DNA from 3 places in the Neobacillus solisequens genome. Region 1 is predicted to be linked to each of the others. Evidence: predicted binding sites of a transcription regulator. Region 1 holds the regulator's gene; each other region holds the start of a gene.
The links. The regulator LexA, encoded in region 1, represses DNA repair genes until DNA is damaged. The targets are predictions, from matches to a motif close to CGAACATATGTTCG.

Region 2: recA (recombinase RecA) is a predicted target of LexA. The motif match lies at 1,295-1,308, and genes of this name have one in related genera.
Region 3: parE (DNA topoisomerase IV subunit B) is a predicted target of LexA. The motif match lies at 2,022-2,035, and genes of this name have one in related genera.

What each region holds. Positions count from the first base shown of each region.
Region 1 covers NZ_JBKFGJ010000018.1:17,624-20,831, forward strand. Annotated here, with positions in the region: gene glnA (type I glutamate--ammonia ligase) at 1-325, shown strand, start outside; gene ACI3K6_RS16730 (hypothetical protein) at 660-1,124, shown strand; gene ACI3K6_RS16735 (hypothetical protein) at 1,338-1,496, shown strand; gene lexA (transcriptional repressor LexA) at 1,613-2,236, opposite strand; gene yneA (cell division suppressor protein YneA) at 2,393-2,713, shown strand; gene ACI3K6_RS16750 (YneB family resolvase-like protein) at 2,725-3,208, shown strand, end outside.
Region 2 covers NZ_JBKFGJ010000021.1:105,728-108,935, forward strand. Annotated here, with positions in the region: gene recA (recombinase RecA) at 149-1,189, opposite strand; gene ACI3K6_RS19930 (competence/damage-inducible protein A) at 1,689-2,939, opposite strand; gene pgsA (CDP-diacylglycerol--glycerol-3-phosphate 3-phosphatidyltransferase) at 2,962-3,208, opposite strand, start outside.
Region 3 covers NZ_JBKFGJ010000022.1:99,359-102,566, reverse strand. Annotated here, with positions in the region: gene parE (DNA topoisomerase IV subunit B) at 1-1,918, opposite strand, end outside; gene ACI3K6_RS20640 (CoA-binding protein) at 2,207-2,620, opposite strand; gene ACI3K6_RS20635 (sensor histidine kinase) at 2,715-3,208, opposite strand, start outside.

The sequences.
Region 1 (3,208 bases):
TGACCCGGCAGCAAACCCTTATCTAGCAATGGCAGTATTATTAAAATCAGGTCTTGATGGAATCAAGAATCAATTAACTCCTCCAGCTCCAGTAGATCGTAACATCTACGTGATGAGCAAAGACGAGAGAATTGAAGAAGGTATCGTAGATCTTCCTGCGACACTAGCTCAAGCTCTTGAATTACTTCAATCAGATGAAGTAATCGTAGCAGGTCTTGGCGAACACATTCTTGAACACTTTTTGGAAGCAAAAGAGATTGAGTGGGATATGTTCCGCACCGTCGTTCATCAATGGGAAAGAGATCAGTACATGAGCATGTACTAATATAGGGGAAGCCTTGGCGCTCTATGCGTCAGGGCTTTTTTATTTGAGTAGAAGTTTGCCTAGGAGGCATAGGTAAATATTGTTTTTTACAATTCATCCCTAAAATCTTTTGAATATTCTTCGTGCATATCAATCAATTCAATTTCCATTCATTTCACATTGACCATTTCTGGAGCTCTATTCCTAAACACCTCTGAATACCACTTTTCTTTCGATATTCGTCCTTCGATTAATGGCTTTTAATATCAAGAAGTTAGTAATATATACCTCTAAAGGATTTTATTTCCGATACATAGAATAAAAAAAGTACCAAAATGAAGGAGCTGATTTCGTTTTGAAAAAGTTTTGTATTTTATTAATTGTTTTAATTACAACTGGTTGTTCTGTTTTGGTAAATGAAAATGAAAATGTAAAGTGGTTTAAAGATGTGGATAAAGCTATTAATTATGGATTAAAAGAAGAAAACGTTCATAAAAAAGATGTTATAGGTAAAGTAAAGGACAACGGTGAATTATTTATTTTTTACAAAAAACAATTAAAGAATGGAATAGGATTAGGAGTTTCGAACATTAGTAAAAGGAACGGGAAATATACTTGGTATAGAGCCAATCCAGACGTCCTAGTAAATGTGTCTAAAATAAGTTGGGAAACAAAAACACTTTCAAATAAGAAGTTTGTCATTTTTACCGGTGTAACTAAAGATAAAAATATAGCAATCGAAACCAAAAAAGGAATGGTAAATCCTAAAATTGACTCCAATAATGGTATATATTATTATGTCGAATCAATAGAAAAATAGACACTACAAATCATTTTTACAATCTGTTTTTATCGATGTATATTTAAATGAAACTAGCTTACAGTATAGTAATTATGAAAATACCGGATTTACCAAAAAACAGGAAGGGGTGCGAAAGAGTCTCCCTAAAATAATTATTCCAAATGCAGCGTATTGGCAGGCAAGAGATTTGGTATTAGAGTTCGAAAAGCGTGGCTATAAAAAGTGAGGGAGTTGCCAAGAAATATATATGGACCTGGTGAACAACCTGCTGAAATAGATCCATATCAATTTGTTATTGAAACGACTTACGAACAAGCAAAACAATTAGTCATTGAATTGCAAAATCGCGGATATGATCGGACCTACGGTGAAAAAAATAGAGTTTTTTAGAATAGCCCCCGAATTTAGGTTAAAGTCCAAAATTTGGAGGTGTATGTTTTGTATAATATGTAAGTGATTATGAACCTATGAAAACAAAAAACCGGCACCTGCCGGTTTAATACACTTTAATGAATCTGCCGATAAACGCCGATTACTTTACCTAATATCGAAACGTTTTTCAAAATTATTGGTTCCATTGTAGAGTTTTCAGGCTGCAAACGAATATAATCCTTTTCCTTGAAAAATCTCTTACAAGTAGCTTCATCTTCCTCTGTCATGGCTACAACAATATCCCCGTTATTGGCTGTTTGCTGTTGTTTTACAATGACATAATCCCCATCAAGTATGCCAGCTTCAATCATACTTTCACCCATAATCTCAAGCATGAAAATATGTTCATCTGCTGGAGCAAGTCTTTCTGGTAAAGGAAAATACTCTTCAACATTCTCGATAGCTGTAATAGGTAGACCGGCAGTTACCTTACCAACAACAGGAACATTTACTACCCTATTTTTAGGAATATGTGCCGCCTCATCCACTTCTAAAATTTCGATCGCCCTAGGCTTTGTAGGGTCCCTTCTAATAAACCCTTTACTTTCTAATCTAGCTAAATGTCCATGGACAGTGGAGCTGGAGGCAAGTCCAACAGCTTCCCCTATTTCCCGTACAGATGGGGGATATCCTTTGCTTTTGACTTCTTCTTTAATAAATTCCAGGATATCCTGCTGCCGCTTTGATATTTTTACCATGATAAATTGCACCTCGCCTGGTTTTTCTTACCTTAATTATAACATGTTCGCTATCGTTATACAAACATAAGTTCGAAAATAACTTGACAACAAACAAATGTTCGTAATATAATCAAGGCAAATAAACGAACATACATTCCGTAAGAGGTGATAATGATGAAAAAATTATGGAGTAAATATTCATTTACTATTATTCTTGTTATTTTAAGTTGTTCTCTTGCATTCATACTTTCTGTGAAAAACCAAACGATCGATCAAGATAAATATGTAAAAGTAACAGTTTCTGAAGGGGACTCCTTATGGAAGATTTCCAAACAATATTCAGGACTTCATTCGCTTTCTAACGAGGAATTTGTTAATTGGGTAAAAAAACATAATGAAAACATCGGTGAGGAAATATACCCTGGAGAGAAGATAATGATCCCAGTAAGTAAAGACGAAACGACCAATCAATTTGCAAGTGTAGCAAATGAATAGAGGGTAATAGAATGAAAGCTATTATTTATTGTCGTGTAAGCACCAATAAAGAAACCCAGGAGACTTCATTAGAACGACAAGAGGAAGAATTAATACAGCTCGCTAATTTCCATCAATTTGAGATCGTCAACATTATTAAAGAAAAGGCAAGTGGTTATGATTTGGAGAGAGATGGAATTCTTCAACTTTTAGAACATATAAAGGATCAAAACATTAATGCGGTATTAATTCAGGATGAAACAAGAATTGGAAGAGGTAATGCCAAAATTGCCATCTTACACTGTATTTTAAAAGAAGGAATTAAGCTTTTTAGTATTTCACATAATGGAGAATTACAACTGTCGGAATCAGATTCTATGGTCCTGAAAATAGTCGGTATGGTTGAGGAATACCAAAGAAAATTACATAATGTGAAAATTAAACGTGGCATGAAACGAGCTGTTGAGCAGGGTTACAAACCACAGAAAAACTTATCAAACCAAGGGATGAATTCTG
Region 2 (3,208 bases), on a different contig from region 1:
ATTGTCAAGGTTTAGAAAAATTGGCTTTGGATTATTTCGAATCTTTTTCTAAAATAATAGGTGGTAAGTATGTAAATTTTATAAGCAATATTCAAATCGTTATAAAAACAGCAAGACTCTCATGGAGTCTTGCAATTTTTTTATAGGATTAATCCAATAATTCTATTTGATCGTCATCTTCCGTTTCAACAACTGTTTTTTCTCCATCCAATCCAAAGTGCTCGCGGATTTTTTGATGGATCTCCTGACGAAGTTCAGGGTTTTCTTTTAAGAATAATTTTGCATTCTCACGACCCTGACCAACTCGCTCTTCATTATAGGAGTACCAAGCACCACTCTTTTGCACAATTTCCAATTCTGCTCCCATATCGATAATTTCGCCTTCTTTAGAGATTCCTTCACCGTACATAATATCCACTTCAGCTGTTCGGAACGGAGGAGCTACTTTGTTTTTGACAACCTTAATTTTTGTTTTGTTACCAACTATGTCAGTTCCTTGCTTTAATTGTTCAGCACGGCGGACTTCAAGACGGATGGTGGAGTAGAATTTTAGAGCACGTCCACCAGGTGTCGTCTCGGGATTTCCGAACATGACACCAACCTTTTCACGAATTTGGTTTATGAAAATAGCTATTGTTTTAGATTTATTAATTGCTCCTGATAGTTTACGAAGTGCCTGTGACATTAGACGAGCTTGTAAGCCAACGTGAGAGTCACCCATTTCACCTTCTATTTCAGCTTTTGGCACTAGAGCCGCTACCGAGTCGATTACGATGATATCAACTGCTCCGCTTCGTACTAATGCTTCTGCGATTTCAAGTGCCTGTTCACCTGTATCCGGCTGGGATAGTAATAATTCGTCAATATTTACTCCCAATTTTTGTGCGTATGCTGGATCCATAGCATGCTCAGCATCGATAAATGCTGCTTGTCCGCCTTTTGCCTGTACTTCTGCGATGGCGTGAAGTGCGACCGTGGTTTTACCTGAACTTTCTGGACCATATATCTCAATGATTCTTCCGCGAGGGTATCCACCCACTCCCAGTGCTACGTCAAGTGCAAGGGAGCCGCTTGGTATTGTTGAAATTTTTGTTTCAGTTTGCTCTCCCATTCTCATAATGGAACCTTTACCAAACTGTTTTTCTATTTGCTTTAACGCCATCTCTAAGGCGGCCTTACGGTCACTCACAAATAGTTCCTCCTTTTTATCATTAAATTTACTTATTTCTGTAATCTATTAATTAATGCCTATTAATAATATAACCTCTTTTTAAGGATTTGTCGAGCAAAAACACGAACATTCATTCGACCCTTTTCTAAGGTGTTTTAAAGGAGAAAATGGCTTTTTCTAACTGCTTTTGTCATTTCTCTATGTTTTTACTTAAAGATTGGTAATTATTCTCTTATCTTCAGAAAACTACTTTCTAAATAGGAATTGGTTCTGCATGACTGCTTTTCGTTCTTGGACCTACTTTTGGAAACGTAGACCTCTTATATATGACTCTATTTCGTTGTTCTACTGATTTTCAAGCAGATAGGAAAATCTCTATCCTACCTATTTTTCATTGACACATCGAATTTCGGACAAATAAACAAACTCTATCTTCCCTGATATAAATAGAATTTAACTCTATGACAGGTAGATCATTTATTGTTCCAGTTCATTCTATAAAAAAATCACAGAGTTACTAGGCACTCTGTGATTCCTTCAAATATTTAAGTAAATAATAGCAGCCGAATTTTACGGCGCGAGCCCGATTGGCCTCTCGTGAGCCTCCAAGTGTTAGTTTTTGAACCATTGTCGGACGTCCAGCAATGGTAATTCCGATATAAACAGTTCCAACAGGTTTTCCCTCGAGTTCATCCGGACCGGCAACACCGGTAAAGCTAATACCAATGTCAGTAGAAAAAATTCTTGCCGCATTTTCTGCCAATTCTTTAGCGCACTGTTCACTAACAGCACCATGCTGATCCAATGTTTCAGAACGGACTTGTAACACCTGATGCTTGATTTCATTGGAATAGCAGACGACTCCGCCTTTAAAAACCGAACTGGCTCCGGAAATTGAGGTGATTTCCTGTTGGAACATCCCGCCTGTTAAGCTCTCGGCAGCTGTTACAGTTAATTGCCGTTTTTTTAGCAGTTTGGTCAGTTCTTCAAGAAGAGACGTATCATTATAGCCGTAAAAAAATTCACCTACTCGATGATTGATTTTCTGTTCTAAAACATCAAGCATGAATTGTGCCTCATTGTGGTCTACATGCTTTGCAGTTAACCTCAATGTAACTTCCCCATCTCCAGCGAGCGGAGCAATGGTTGGGTTTGACTGGGCATCAATTATATCGATAATTTCTGTTTCTAAAGCAGCTTCCCCTATTCCAAAGAAACGAAGGACACGAGACACAATCTGTTCTTGACTTTCGCCATGCTCTGCAAGTGCTTTGGCACCATAATGCAAAAACATCGGTTCCATTTCTTTAGGAGGTCCCGGGAGAAGCATGTAGATATGATTGTCTTTTTTTATGACCATGCCAGGTGCCATTCCGTGATCATTAGGAAGCACCTGTGATCCTTCTAAAATAAGAGCCTGTTTTCTGTTATTTTCAGTCATTGGGCGGTTCGCTCTTTTAAAATAGTCCACAACCGCTGTCAATGCCGTGTGATCGATAACAAGATTTTTTCCAAGGTGACGGGCTATGGTTTCTTTGGTCAAATCATCCTTTGTTGGCCCGAGGCCACCGGTAAAAATGATGATTTGTGCCCGTTTCTCCGCTGTTTCAATTGCTGATACTAATCGATTTGAATTATCCCCCACAACTGTGTGAAAATAGACGTCAATTCCCAAGTTTGCCAGTTGCTGAGACAAAAATCGGGCGTTGGTATTTACAATTTGCCCAAGAAGCAGTTCAGAGCCAACAGCAATAATCTCAGCATTCACATTGATCACTCCCAAAAACAAACTATTTAGAATTTTTTAGTATATGGCTGTTTTTTGCAAAATAGTCCCAGCCAGACCATATGGTAAATATTAATGCAACCCATAATGCAAGCATATCAAAACGGAATGGAATCATGACAAAAATAATGTTATGTAGTAAAAGGGATGAAATAGCAATAATTTGAGTCCATGTTTTGATTTTACCTAGCATATTTGCTGCCACTACCTCGCCTTCACCAGCAAGTAAAAGACGCAGTCCTGTAACGGCA
Region 3 (3,208 bases), on a different contig from region 1:
CTTCCAAGCCAAAAGCGACATTACTTTCAATCCATTTACGACGTGGTTCTACTTTGTCACCCATTAATGTGGTCACACGTCGCTCCGCTCTGGCAGCGTCATCGATTTTCACACGGATTAAAGTCCGTGTCTCCGGATCCATCGTTGTTTCCCAAAGTTGATCAGCATTCATCTCTCCAAGTCCTTTATAGCGTTGGATAATATAGCCCTTACCAACCTTTTTCATTGCAACTTGAAGTTCATCCTCATTCCATGCATACTCGATAATTTCCTTTTTTCCAGTACCTTTACTAACTTTATAAAGTGGTGGAAGGGCAATAAAGACCTTACCCGCTTCAACCAACGGCTTCATATATCGATAAAAGAATGTTAGTAATAGAACTTGGATATGGGCACCATCCGTATCAGCATCAGTCATGATAATTATCTTATCGTAATTGATATCCTCTACATTAAAGTCAGAGCCTACACCACCGCCAATTGCATAGATAATGGTATTAATCTCTTCATTTTTAAAAATATCCGATAGCTTTGCTTTTTCAGTGTTTATTACCTTACCCCTTAAAGGCAGAACGGCTTGAAAACGTCGGTCACGGCCTTGTTTAGCTGAACCTCCTGCAGAGTCACCCTCAACCAAATAAAGCTCATTTTTTTGTGGGTTTCTGGATTGAGCCGGTGTTAATTTACCAGAAAGGACCGTTTCGGAGCGTTTGCGCTTTTTACCGCTTCTCGCTTCATCTCTTGCCTTACGGGCAGCTTCTCTTGCTTGGTACGCTTTAATTGATTTTTTAACGAGCAGGGAGCTAATATCAGGATTTTCCTCTAGAATGTAGGACAATTGCTCTGACACAACGGCATCAACTGCGGAACGTGCCTCGCTAGTGCCTAACTTGCCTTTTGTTTGTCCTTCAAATTGCAGCAGTTCCTCAGGAATGCGCACGGAAACAATGGCAGATAATCCTTCACGAATATCGGAACCATCAAGATTCTTATCCTTTTCTTTCAGTAAACCCACTTTTCGGGCATAATCATTGAACACTCTAGTCATGGCTGTTTTGGCCCCGACCTCATGGGTGCCGCCATCTTTTGTACGAACGTTATTGACGAATGACAGCACATTTTCGGAATATCCGTCATTGAATTGAAAGGCAAAATCCACTTCAATTCCATTTTGAACCCCTTCAAAACTAAAAACCGGATGAAGTGAATCCTTCTCTTCGTTCAGATACGTAACGAATGCCTCAATTCCGTTTTCATAATGATATACATCATGGAAATCATTTCGTTCGTCTATGAGATCTATTTTTAAACCCTTTAGCAAAAAGGCAGATTCTCTTAGGCGCTCACCTAATGTTTCAAAATTATAGGTAGTGGTGGAAAAAATGGTTGGATCAGGCTTAAAGTGAATAGTTGTTCCAGTTTGGTTGGTTTTTCCTGTTTTTTCAAGAGTCGTGACAGGTGTGCCACCATGCTCAAACCGTTGTTGATATACAAATCCATCTCGTTTAATTGTAACCGTTAACCATTCTGATAAGGCGTTTACGACTGACGCACCAACACCGTGAAGACCGCCGCTTGTCTTGTATCCGCCTTGACCAAATTTACCGCCTGCATGCAGCACCGTTAAAATTACCTCTGGTGTGGGTTTACCCATTTTATGCATGCCAGTAGGCATACCTCGCCCTTTATCGACAACACTTATAGAATTATCTTTGTGTATTTTTACAATGATTTGCTCGCCAAAGCCAGCTAATGCTTCATCGACGGCATTATCCACAATTTCATAAACTAAATGGTGGAGACCACGTGTGTCAGTACTGCCGATATACATACCTGGGCGCTTTCTGACAGCCTCCAAACCTTCTAGTACCTGTATGGCATCATCATTATATTCAAAAGCTTGCTGATTTCTTGCCACTTACATTCCCCTTTCATACCTTGCCAAAAGAACAAACCTTCTAATTTCGATTATAACCAAATTTAATTATCTAAAATATTGTATCATGAATTTAAAAAACATTAGAACGGATGTTCGTTACTTGATTTTACCATATTTTCTTTGAGCGTCTATGCTTTATTTTAGCGATTTATTTCGATTTGGCAAACAAGTATTTTTAAAACATCATTACTTTGTCATACAATGGGCAAGGATTTATGGAGAAAAACAAAAAAAGCTGCCAGTTTTTAGCAGCTTTTCATTCATATTTTATTTTGTTAATGCATGCATGACTTTAATGCACCGGTCCATAATGACCGTATAGTCTTTTTCTTTCAAAAAGTGGTAAGCATCTTCGTTGACGAGTCCTTGTTGGGCCCAAAAGACATCCGCATCGATTTCAACGAATTCTTGCGCAACATCCATCAATTGTTCGGAGCGGCGGAATACATTGACTATATCAATACGCCCTTCAATATCTTTTAATGTTGGTACAGCCTTCACCCCAAGCGCTTCATCGATTGTAGGGTTTACCGGGATAATTTCATAACCGGCTTGTTGCATCACTTTAGAAACCTGATAGGAGGTGCGATCAGGGTTATTGCTTAACCCAACCACAGCGATACGTTTTGCTTTTTTTAAAATCGCGCCAATTTCTTCTAAACTTGGATTTTCAACTGCCATATTATTCACTCCTAATCATCACATTACCTATATTTTACCTGTTTCCGAAAAAAATATATATTAAAACGCTTCCGGACATTACGGAAGCGTTTATTCATACAGAAATCAATTCTCGTTTAACGGCGGAATGAACCTTTGGGACAGAAAGACATAAACAGGTGCCGTCACCGATATTTTCCATTGTTACAGTCCCATCCATACTTTCTAAGATAATCTTGGTCATATAAAGACCAAGGCCCGTTCCATGCATTTTCGTTGTAAAATATGGATCGAATACCTTATCAATTACCTCTGGCTTAATTCCACCCGCATTATCTCTGAACTCAGCCATGACAAACTCATTTGATTCATGGATCGTAATGTAAAGAATCCGTTCTTGGATATCTTTTTCAACAAATGCATCTCGTGCATTGGTTAATATATTGAGTACGACCTGACTAAATTCATTTGGATAACCAAAGGCGGTTTGCTGTCCTCGATATTCAAATTTGACTTGAATCCCGTGTTTTTTTAGATTTAAAGAGAAAATAGCAAGCGCATCCTCAATGCTTTCAGCTACTGAAAAAGCACTTTTTTCATTGCTCATTT